One region of the Streptomyces sp. NPDC037203 genome, then DNA from elsewhere that is predicted to be linked to it. Evidence: riboswitches for the same ligand, from Rfam matches in the RefSeq annotation. Region 1 holds a riboswitch; the other holds the start of a gene.
The links. A riboswitch is a leader RNA that binds a small molecule or an ion and turns the genes downstream of it on or off. The one in region 1 is predicted to bind cyclic di-AMP.

Region 1 (5,576 bases):
GTGCGCGACGGCCAGGGAGACGCCGAGGATGGCGTTGGCGCCGAGCGAGCCCTTGTTGTCGGTGGCGTCCAGGTCGAACATGGCCTGGTCGATCAGGCGCTGCTCGGTGGCGTCGTAGCCGACCAGCTCCGGGCCGATCTGCTCGATGACGGCGAGGACGGCCTTCTCGACACCCTTGCCCAGGTAGCGGTTGGGGTCACCGTCGCGCAGCTCGATGGCCTCGAAGGCGCCGGTGGAGGCGCCGGACGGAACGGCGGCACGACCGGTGCTGCCGTCGTCGAGGCCGACCTCGACCTCGACCGTGGGGTTGCCTCGGGAGTCCAGGATTTCCCGGGCTACGACGACGTCGATGGACGGCACGAGCATCTCCTTCTTGGATGTGACGCTGGAAGTGCGGGAGGCGGCCGTGCGGCTGCGCCCTTGCGACTAGAGCCTAACCGTCCCGGCGTCGCGGACCACCGACCGACTGCCTGGTGAGCGACGGGGACATGCAGACGGTACCTATTGTTCACTACCGGAACAAAACAGGACCCGGACAGGGTCCGACGGGAGACCGGGAGACCGGGAGAACGCAAGACCCCACCCCGGCGCGAACGGGGGAATCGCGCCGGGGTGGGGGGCTTTGGGGGGACGGGGCCGGGGCCTGGGGGCCACCGGGGGGGGTGGGCCCTGGGGCTCGGAGGCCGCCGGGGGGGTGGGGGCCCGCTGGGGGATGGGGGCCCACCGGGGGGTGGGTGCCCCTGGCCGTTGGGGCGGGTCACCAGGGGCGGGGTTCCTCCGGGCCGCCGGGGGGCGGGCCCTCGGGGGCGCGGCGGCGGGGGTACGACACCGGGGTACGACGTCGGGGGCCGCCCCCTGCGATGGGCCCGTCGCGCTGCGAGGGGCCCGTCGGGCCGGGTGAGCGGAGCCGGGCGAGCCCCGTGCGGGGCTCGCGGCGGCCGTGGCCGGGCCGGGTTACTTCAAGTGGAGCTGCTGACCCGGAAAGATCAGGTCGGCGTTGTCGATGATGTCCTTGTTCAGATCGAACAGCTTCTTCCAGCCGCCGGCCACGTGGTGCGCGGCCGCGATGGAGCTGAGGGTGTCGCCCTTGACCACCTTGTACTCGCCGTCGCCCTTCTTGACCTTCTTGCCGGTCGGGGTGGTGACGGTCTTGCCCGCGGACGAGCCGGTGGAGGTGCTCGTGGACTTGGACGGGGCCGGGGTGGTGCGCTCGGTGGAGCGGGTGGCGGCCTGCTGGTCCGTGGAGCGGGTGGCGGTGCCGGACGACGACGTGGTCGTCGGGGCGGAGCCGTTGTACGGAGTGCCGGTCAGACCCGTGCCGCAGACCGGCCAGGCGCCCTTGCCCTGCGCGGCCAGGACCTTCTCGGCGACGGAGATCTGCTGCGACTTGCTGGCCTTGTCGGCGGTCGGCGCGTAGGCGGTACCGCCGTACGCGGCCCAGGTGGAGGCGGAGAACTGGAGACCGCCGAAGTAACCGTTGCCGGTGTTGATGGCCCAGTTGCCGCCGGACTCGCACTGGGCGACCGTGTCCCACTGGGAGGCGGTGGCGGCGGAGGCGCCGCCGGCCGCCATCAGCGGAGCGGCCACGGCGGCACCGGTGACACCGGCGAGCGTGACGGCGCGGACGGCCTTGGACGGACGGCGGTGCTTGCCCTTGCCGGAAAACAGCATGGAACGATCCCCTCACCGACGCCTGCGAGGTGAGCTGTCGGGTTCGGGCCGGTTGAGTTGCCCGGCCACCCCTCCTCCCGGAGGTGTGGCTTCACCCCAAGCCGGTCCGGCATCAACTGCCGGGCCCGGCGCCTACCTTGGGTCCCCCGCTCCTGCCTGCGGCGCTTGACGCGACGACTGTTCCCGGAAGCCGCTGGCAGGATTCGGCGTTGCGGCCGCCGGGGCTCGTGGTGACGAGCGGCCTTGACCGTAGCCAGGTGATCCGCGGAATTTCAAAGACGATCAGGGCTTCTGAGACTCATCCCACACTTTCGCCAAACCGGACATTTAGCGATCAAGTGGGGCGTCAACTAGCCCTGGTCCGCGCCCGTTTCGTCACCGACTTTCAGGGTCTGACCGGCGGTGATGTGATTCGGGTCGGCGCCCACGACCTTCTTGTTCGCGGCGTAGAGCGCGTGCCATCCGCCGTCCACGTCAAGGGAGTCGGCGATGGCACTCAGCGAGTCGCCCTGGCGGACGGTGTAGCTGTCCGGCTCGTGGGTCGCGTGCCGGCCGGAGGCAGAGTCGTTCTGTCCGTTTGCCGCGCTTTCGTCCGCGCTGCCGCCGCGGTGGCGCCCGCCGCCGAGGGCTCCGGTGTCGACCAGATTCCAAGTGCCCGCGGCCTGCTCGGGGTTGGCCGGGGTGCCGGTGGAGGGCGTGGGCGTTCCGGAGCCGTGGGCCGGCGCGGACGGCGGGGTGGAGGCGGAGGGGGCCGAGGAGGTCGAACCGGAGGGGCCGGACGGGTCCGGGGCGGGGGTGCCGGTGCCGGTGCCGGTGCGCTTGCCCGGCTGCGGGCTCGTGTGCTTGCCGGTCTGCTTGCCGGAGCCGGAGCCCGAGGCGTGGCTCGGTGAAGAGGAGGGGCTGGACGAGTCGGTGGACGCCTTGCCGGAACCGGTGCCGGTTCCGGTGCCGTCCTGGTCGCCGCTCGGCGTACCGGCCGGGGAAGAGGGGTCGGGCAGGCCGGAGGGGTCGGTCGTGCCGCCGGTCTGGCCGCTGCCGCTGTCACCGTCGCCGACGCCCGGATCGACGTTCACCGAACCGGAGTTCGAGGTCAGCCCGGACAGCAGGGCGCAGGTGGCCCAGGGCGCGGTGCCCTTGTCCTTGAGGATCTTCTCGGCCACGGCGATCTGCTGCGAGCGGCTGGCCTGGTCGGCCGAGGAGGCGTACTGCGTCCCGCCGTACGCGACCCAGTCGTCCTGGGATATCTGGAGGCCGCCGTAGTACCCGTTGCCGGGGTCGGCGCTCCAGGCGCCGCCGCTCTCGCAGTTGGCGACCTTGTCCCAGGTGGTGCCGTCGGCCGCGTGGGCGCCGGTGGCGCCGAGCAGCGGGATGGCGATGGCGGAGCCGGTCACGCCGGCCGCGACGAGGAGGGCCGGGGCCTGACGGGGGCGGCGGTGACGACCGTTCCCGGAGATCATGCGGGAGCCTTTCGAGCGACGGCGGGGACCGGCGCGGCGGATGATGCGGGCCCGCCGCGCTGAGGGGTGAAGGTATCGGCACACGATCACTTGTCACAAGTTCATGCCGCAGAGATCACGCGAAGATCACAGAGGTGAACGTCGGCCCCTCCGCTGCGTCACCTTCCGGCTCACCCGTCGGGCACGGCGGCGCCTCGGCTGAGCGGGCCCGGACTACCGGGTGGGCGGGGTGAACTCCACCGGCAGGGTGCGCAGTCCCCGCATGATGAGCCCGCCGCGCCAGCGCAGCTCGGCCGGGTCGGCGGCGAGCCGCAGGTCGGGCAGCCGGGTCAGCAGCGTGGCCAGCGCCTTCTGCCCTTCCAGGCGGGCGAGCGGGGCGCCCAGGCAGTAGTGGATGCCGTGGCCGTACCCGAGGTGCTGGTTGTCGCGGCGGCCGAGGTCGAGCGTGTCCGGGTCCTCGAACCGCTCCGGGTCCCGGTCGGCGGCGGCCAGGACGACGAGCACCGGGTCGCCGGGCGCGATCCGCTGTCCACCGATGGTGAGCGGCTCGGTGGCGAACCGCCAGGTGGCCAGCTCCACCGGGCCGTCGTAGCGCAGCAGTTCCTCCACCCCGGTGGCCAGCAGCTCGTCGTCGCCGCGGGCCAGGGCCGCCTGGAGGCGGTGGCGCTGCTCGGGGTGGGTGAGCAGGGCGTAGGTGCCGTTGCCGATGAGGTTGACGGTGGTCTCGAAGCCGGCGAACAGGAGGATGAAGGCCATCGCCGCGGCCTCGTTCTCGGTGAGGTGCTCGCCGTGGTCGGAGGCGCGGATGAGACCGGAGATCAGGTCTTCGCCGGGGGCGGGCTCGGCGGGCAGTGCCTCGCGCTTCTTGTGGATCAGCTCGGCGAGGTAGCCGCGCATCTTCTTCACCGACCGGGCGACGCCGCCGCGGGGGCCTCCCCCGTGCCGGATCATCATGCCGGCCCAGTCCCGGAAGTCGTCCTGGTCCTCGCGCGGGACGCCGAGCAGGTCGCAGATGGCGTAGATGGGGAGCGGGAAGGCGAACTCGTGGATGAGGTCGGCACAACCGCGCTCGGCGAACCGGTCGATGAGCTGGTCGGTCAGCTCCTGCACCCGGTCCGCGAACTCGGCGACCCGGCGGGGGGTGAACGCCTTGCTGACCAGTCGGCGCAGCCGGGTGTGGTCCGGCGGGTCGATGTTCAGCAGATGCGTCATCAGCTCGGCCTTGCGCTCGCCCGGAATGCCGGTCTTGCCCTTGGCGTGCTCGGGCTCGTCGTGATGCGCCGGGTTCTTGCTCAGCCGCTGGTCGGCCAGTGCCTGCCGGGCGTCCGCGTACCGGGTGACCAGCCACGCCTCCACCCCGCTGGGCAACCGCGTCCGCCGCACGGGCGCGTGCTCGCGCAGCCATGCGTACGCCGGGTAGGGGTCGGCCGCGAACTCCCAGGTGAACAGCTCGGGAGCGGCGGGCGCGGGGTCGTCGGGGCGAAGCTGGTCGGTCACTCCTCGACCGTATCCGGCAGCCCCTCCGCCCTGCGTATCGCGTCCCGGTACGTCCGGGCCGCGGCGCGCAGGGCGGTTTCCGGGTCCGTGCCGGCGGCTTCGGCGCGGGCGGCGAGAGCGAGCAGGGCGTAGCCGACGTCGTCGCCCTGGGGCAGGGGGACGTCGAGGCCGGCGGTGCGGGCGCGGGAGGCGAGCTTGGCGGCGAGGGCGAGGCCGGGCTGGCCGAGGGGGATGCCCTCGGTGACGGAGGTGCGGCGCTTCTCCTCGGCCTTGGTGCGCAGCCACTGCTCCCTGACCGCCTCCGGGGTCTCCGCCGTCGCGTCGCCGAAGACGTGGGGGTGGCGGTGGATGAGCTTGGCGACGATGCCGCCGGCCACGTCGTCGATGGAGAACGGGGTCTCCGGGTGCTCCTCGGCGATCCGGGAGTGGAAGACGACCTGGAGGAGGACGTCGCCCAGCTCCTCGCGCAGCTCCTCGCGGTCGCCGGCCTCGATCGCCTCGACCAGTTCGTACGCCTCCTCGATGCCGTACTTGGCGAGGCCCTCGTGGGTCTGCCGGGAGGACCAGGGGCACTCGACGCGGATGCGGTCCATGACCTGGACGAGGTCCAGCAGGCGGGCGCCGGGCAGGTCGTACGAGGCGGGCAGCAGCTCCAGCTCGGGCATGGCGACCCGGCCGGAGCCGGCCAGCCGGGCCAGGCCGTCGGTGAGGGCGGGCTCCCCCTCACCCGTCGCCACGACCACCACCGTGCGCCCGCCGGCGCAGGCGTCGACCAGCTCCTGCGCCGTGGGCGCCGCCTCGGACACCGCTATGCCCGCCTCCCGCAGATACGGCAGCTGCGGATGGGCGCCGTCCGCGCACAGCACGGCGTCGGCGGCGCGCAGCGCCTGCCAGGCGGGCCAGGACAGCAGGCCGGGGGCGACGCGGTGACTGGTGGTGAGGAGGACGATG
Region 2 (5,576 bases), on a different contig from region 1:
CAACACATGGCTGAGCGCCGCGTCAACGTCGGCTGGGCCGAGGGTCTTCACGCCCGCCCCGCCTCCATCTTCGTCCGGGCCGCCACGGCCGCAGGCATCCCGGTGACGATCCGCAAGGCCGGCGGCACCCCGGTCAACGCGGCCTCCATGCTGGGCGTTCTGGGCCTGGGCGCCCAGGGCGGCGAGGAGATCGTACTCGCCTCCGACGCCGAGGGCGCGGACGCCGCCCTGGACCGGCTGGCCAAGCTGGTCGCCGAGGGCCTGGAGGAGCTGCCCGAGACGGTCTGAGCCGTCCGGGACGGGCCGGGTTCGGGTCCGAGAAAGTCCGGGCCGGATTCGTGAAGCCGCGTCATCCCCCAGCGGGTGGCGCGGCTTCCGTGTTTTCCGGGCGCCGCCGTATCGGCCATGCCGAGAATTCCGGGTGGGCAGCCTCCAGGGAATTCAGGGCACCCGGAAATACGCGCCCGCCGGATATTCCCACCACTTTGTATACGGCACCCGTGTTAATTCCGCGCACCGGACATGTTTACGGCATGTTGCGAAGCCCGCACACGCGCCGCGGCCCCGGACAGCCGCAGCCGGTGCGCCGCCGTCGCCCGCTCGGTGTGCAGCGCGGTCACCGTGCGGGCGCGCTCACTGTCGCCGCGCGCCACCGCGTCCACGATGGCGCCGTGCTCGGCCCAGGTGCCGACCGCGTCCGACGGCGCGTCCACCGTGTACATCCAGGCGATCTTGTGGCGCAGTTGGACGAGCGCCGAGGTCAGCGAGGGGCTGCCGCAGGACTGGGCCAGCGTCTCGTGGAACCAGCCGTCCAGGGCGCGCAGATCCTCGCTGCCGCCCCTCCTGGCGCGCTCCTGGCCCAGCCTGACCAGGCCGCGCAGCACCTTCAGATGGGCCTCGGTACGGCGCCGGGCGGCCCGCGCGGCGCCGAGCGGCTCCAGGAGCAGCCGCATCTCCAGCAGGTCGGCGGCCTCCTGCTCGGTCGGCTCGGCCACGCAGGCGCCCGCGTGCCGGCGCGTCACCACGAAGCCCTCCGCCTCCAGGGTGCGCAGGGCCTCGCGTACGGGGACGCGCGAGACGCCGTAGCGGCGGGCGAGCACCTCCTCGGTGAGCCGGCTCCCCCGTTCGAGGGCGCCGGCGACGATGTCGTCCCGGATCGCCGTGCACACCGATTGCGCCGGAATACGCATGACCGACCTCCGCCTTAATACCCGCGACACGACGCCGACGACGAACGCGTGTTTTCCGTGACTCTATTCCACCGGGCCGGAATTTCCGACGGCGGGCCTCGATCCATGGATATTTTTTGGACAGGGCCGGACGGGAACATCCGGGAAAGGCGAAAGCCCCGGCCGGGTGGGCCGGGGCTTTCGGTGCCGTGCGGTCGGTCAGACGTTCACGCCGTGACCGCGCAGGTACGCGATGGGGTCGACGTCGGAGCCGTAGTCGGGGCTGGTGCGCGCCTCGAAGTGCAGATGCGGGCCGGTGACGTTGCCGGTCGCGCCGGACAGGGCGATCTGCTGGCCCGCGGTGACCTGCTGGCCCACCGTGACCTCGATGGACGACAGGTGGCCGTACTGGGTGTACATGCCATCGGCCATGCGGAGCACGATCTGGTTGCCGTACGCCCCGCCCCAGCCGGTGGAGACGACGGTGCCGGCGCCGACCGCGTGCACGGGGGTGCCGGTCATCGCGTGGAAGTCGATACCGGTGTGGGAGCCGGAGGACCACAGCGAGCTGCTGGCCTTGTAGCCGGTGGACACGTAGGAGTGCGCGATCGGGGCGACGAAGGCGTTCAGCCGCTTGCGCTCGGCCTCGCGGGCGGCGCGGGCCCTGGCTTCGCGGGCCTCCTTCGCGCGCACGGCGGCGGCCCTCTCGGCCGCCTCGTGCTCGGCGATCCGCTGCTGGGCGACGGCCTGGGCGTCGATGTGCTCGGCGAGGTCGTCGCTCGCGGCGAGCACCGGGGTCAGGCCGGTCTGCTCGACGGGGGTCTCGGCGGCCAGCGCCGGGGACGCGGCGAGGGTGCCGATGACACCGGTGGTGGTCAGGGCCGCGATACCGGCCGCCTGGGCGGTGGTGCGCTTGACCCGGCCGGGCTTGCGGTGCTTCCCGGTGGCGCATGCGAACGCCATGTGCGTGGCTGTTCCTTTCCTTCCCTCTCGCCTACCGGGTTAGCTGACGGGTTCGGAGCAGGAAGGTCTCCTACGGGCGCCGCGCTCGCGCGCGGACGGGCCCGATTCACCCCAGGGACAAGTGGGTCCCCGGCTCCCCTGGCTCGCGCCTCGGGGACTCGGCGATGGCTGTCCGGTGCCGCGGCTGCGGCGCACTGCCCGACGGACAACCGGGATGACGCTAAGCGGACCGGCCGGCAATCCCCAAACAGAAGGCGGCTTTTGTAGCGCATCCCACAGGGCAGACGGGCAACCTCCGCCCCAATTCGGACATCCTGGGGAGAGAGTGGAACAAAGCGGGGCCCTGACGACCCGTTGGCCGTCAGGGCCCCGTCCGCTGTCGGGGTCTCGCCCCTAAGGGGGCTGCCCGTGCGGGTGGTTACTCGGCCGCCACCACGGTGACCGCGCCGATGCCCAGCGCCTCGACCGGCGCCTTGATCTGGGACGCGTCACCCACCAGAACCGTCACCAGGCGGTCCACCGGGAAGGCGTTGACGACCGCCGCGGTGGCCTCCACGGTGCCCGTCGCGGCCAACTGCCGGTAGAGCGTCGCCTGGAAGTCGTCGGGAAGGTGCTGCTCGACCTGGTCGGCGAGCGTGCCCGCGACGGCCGCCGCGGTCTCGTACTTCAGCGGCGCGACCCCGACGAGGTTCTGCACGGCGACGTCCCGCTCGGCGTCGGTCAGGCCCTCCGCCGCGAGGGTGCGCAGCACCTTCCACAGGTCGTCCAGCGCCGGGCCGGTGTTGGGGGTGTCCACGGAGCCGCTGATGGCCAGCATGGAGGCGCCGTTGCCGTCGGGTCCGGAGCGGAGCACCTGTCCGAACGCGCGCACCCCGTAGGTGTAGCCCTTCTCCTCGCGCAGCACGCGGTCCAGGCGGGAGGTGAGGGTGCCGCCGAGGCAGTAGGTGCCGAGCACCTGGGCGGGCCACACCCGGTCGTGCCGGTCCGGGCCGACCCTGCCGATGAGCAGCTGCGTCTGGACGGCACCGGGCCGGTCCACGATGACGACACGCCCGGTGTCGTCGGCCGTCACGGCGGGCACCGGGCGAGGCGTGCCCGGCGTGCCGGTCCAGGCGCCCAGGGTCTCGCCGAGCAGGGCGTCCAGGTCGATGCCGGTGAGGTCGCCGACCACGACCGCGGTGGCGGTGGCGGGGCGCACATGGCGGTCGTAGAAGGCGCGTACGGCGGCCGCGTCGATCTTCTCGACCGTCTCCTCGGTGCCCTGGCGCGGCCGGGACATGCGCGCGGTGGCCGGGAACAGCTCCTTGGAGAGCTCCTTGGCGGCCCGGCGGGCGGGGCTGGCCAGCTCGTGCGGGATCTCGTCCAGGCGGTTGCGGACCAGCCGCTCGATCTCGCTCTCGGCGAAGGCGGGGGCGCGCAGCGCGTCGGCGACCAGACCGAGGCCCTTGGCCAGGCGCGAGGCCGGGACCTCCAGGCTGATCCGGACGCCGGGGTGGTCGGCGTGCGCGTCCAGGGTGGCGCCCGCGCGCTCCAGCTCGGCGGCGAACTCCTCGGCGGAGTGCTTGTCGGTGCCCTCCGAGAAGGCCCGCGCCATGATGGTGGCGACGCCGTCCAGGCCGGCCGGCTCGGCCTCCAGGGGGGCGTCCAGGAGCACCTCGACGGCGACGACCTGCTGGCCGGGCCGGTGGCAGCGCAGCACGGTCAGGCCGTTGTCGAGCGCGCCGCGCTCGGGGGCCGGGAAGGCCCACGGCTTCGCCTCGCCGGCCTGCGGCTGCGGGTGGAAGTCCATGGTGGCGAGCTGCTCGGTCACTTGGCCGTCTCCTCGTTCTCGTTTCCGGCCTCTACGGTGGCCTCCGACTCCGGGTCCTCGGGCAGATCGGCGTCCTCGACGGCCTGCGGGGACTTCGGCTCGTAGACCAGGACCGCGCGGTTGTCGGGGCGCAGCCGGGCCTTGGCGACCTCCCTGACCTCCTCGGGGGTGACCTCCAGGATGCGCTGCACGGCGTTCAGGGCGAGCTGCGGATCGCCGAACAGGACGGCGTAGCGGCACAGTTCGTCGGCGCGGCCGGCGACGGTGCCGAGCCGGTCCAGCCATTCGCGCTCCAACTGGGCCTGGGCGCGCTCCATCTCCTCCGCGGTGGGGCCCTCCTCGGCGAACCGGGCCAGCTCCTCGTCGATGGCCCGCTCGATGACCGGCACCTCGACGTCGCCGGAGGTCTTCACGTCGAGCCAGCCCATGGAGGGCGCGCCGGCCAGGCGCAGCAGCCCGAAGCCGGCCGCGACGGCCGTACGGTCGCGCCGCACCAGCCGGTTGTACAGCCGGGAGGACTCGCCGCCGCCGAGGACGGTCAGGGCGAGGTCGGCCGCGTCGCACGCGCGTGTGCCGTCCTGCGGCAGCCGGTAGGCGGCCATCAGGGCGCGCGCCGGGACCTCCTCCACGACAACCTCGCGCAGCTCCTCGCCGATGACGTCCGGCAGGGAGCCGTCACGGGGCGCGGGCTTGCCGTCGTGGGCCGGGATGGAGCCGAAGTACTTCTCGATCCAGGCGAGTGTCTGCTCGGGGTCGATGTCGCCGACCACGGAGAGCACCGCGTTGTTCGGCGCGTAGTAGGTGCGGAAGAACTGGCGGGCGTCCTCCAGGGTGGCCGCGTCCAGGTCCGCCATGGAGCCGATCGGCGTGTGGTGGTACGGGTGGCCCTCGGGGTACGACAGGGCGGTCAGCTTCTCGAAGGCAGTGCCGTAGGGGACGTTGTCGTAGCGCTGGCGGCGCTCGTTCTTGACGACGTCGCGCTGGTTCTCCATGGACTCGTCGTCCAGGGCGGTCAGCAGCGAGCCCATGCGGTCGGCCTCCAGCCAGAGCGCGAGCTCCAGCTGGTGGGCCGGCATGGTCTCGAAGTAGTTGGTGCGCTCGAAGCTGGTGGTGCCGTTGAGCGAGCCGCCGGCGCCCTGCACCAGCTCGAAGTGGCCGTTGCCCTTGACCTGCCCGGAACCCTGGAACATCAGGTGCTCGAAAAGGTGGGCCAGGCCGGTGCGCCCCTTGACCTCGTGGCGGGAGCCGACGTCGTACCAGAGGCAGACCGCCGCAACGGGGGTCAGGTGGTCCTCGGAGAGCACCACGCGCAGACCGTTGGCCAGGCGGTGCTCGGTCGCTGTCAGGCCCCCGGAGCCTGCCTCGGCTGTGGTCGTGTGACCCATGGGCATGTACGTCCCTTCGCGAGCGGAGGCGGTCGTGAAACCGCGGTTTTCCTGCCGTTCCTGCCACTGTATGCAAAGCGTGCGGGGCCCCGGTGAAGTTCCCGCGGCACGTACGCCGACAGCGGATCGCGTAGCCTGCCTCGCACCCGGATCCGGTGATCGTCCGGGGCACCGGACGAGCCCCGCGGACCGGGGCGCCGGTCCGGGTTGTCAGTGGCCCGGTCCACAATGGTCCGCGACAGATTTGTC

Region 2: linked by a shared signal. The riboswitch ahead of ACZ7EC_RS21260 (M23 family metallopeptidase) and the one ahead of ACZ7EC_RS31965 (transglycosylase family protein) in region 1 are both predicted to bind cyclic di-AMP.

What each region holds. Positions count from the first base shown of each region.
Region 1 is NZ_JBVJUC010000018.1:82,995-88,570, forward strand. It holds gene eno (phosphopyruvate hydratase) at 1-360, opposite strand, end outside; gene ACZ7EC_RS31965 (transglycosylase family protein) at 955-1,671, opposite strand; cyclic di-AMP (ydaO/yuaA leader) riboswitch at 1,676-1,845, opposite strand; gene ACZ7EC_RS31970 (transglycosylase family protein) at 2,022-3,128, opposite strand; gene ACZ7EC_RS31975 (cytochrome P450 family protein) at 3,342-4,625, opposite strand; gene ACZ7EC_RS31980 (nucleoside triphosphate pyrophosphohydrolase) at 4,622-5,576, opposite strand, start outside.
Region 2 is NZ_JBVJUC010000007.1:257,852-263,427, forward strand. It holds gene ACZ7EC_RS21250 (HPr family phosphocarrier protein) at 7-288, shown strand; gene ACZ7EC_RS21255 (GntR family transcriptional regulator) at 504-1,190, opposite strand; gene ACZ7EC_RS21260 (M23 family metallopeptidase) at 1,389-2,132, opposite strand; cyclic di-AMP (ydaO/yuaA leader) riboswitch at 2,146-2,306, opposite strand; gene ACZ7EC_RS21265 (M16 family metallopeptidase) at 2,551-3,921, opposite strand; gene ACZ7EC_RS21270 (M16 family metallopeptidase) at 3,939-5,333, opposite strand.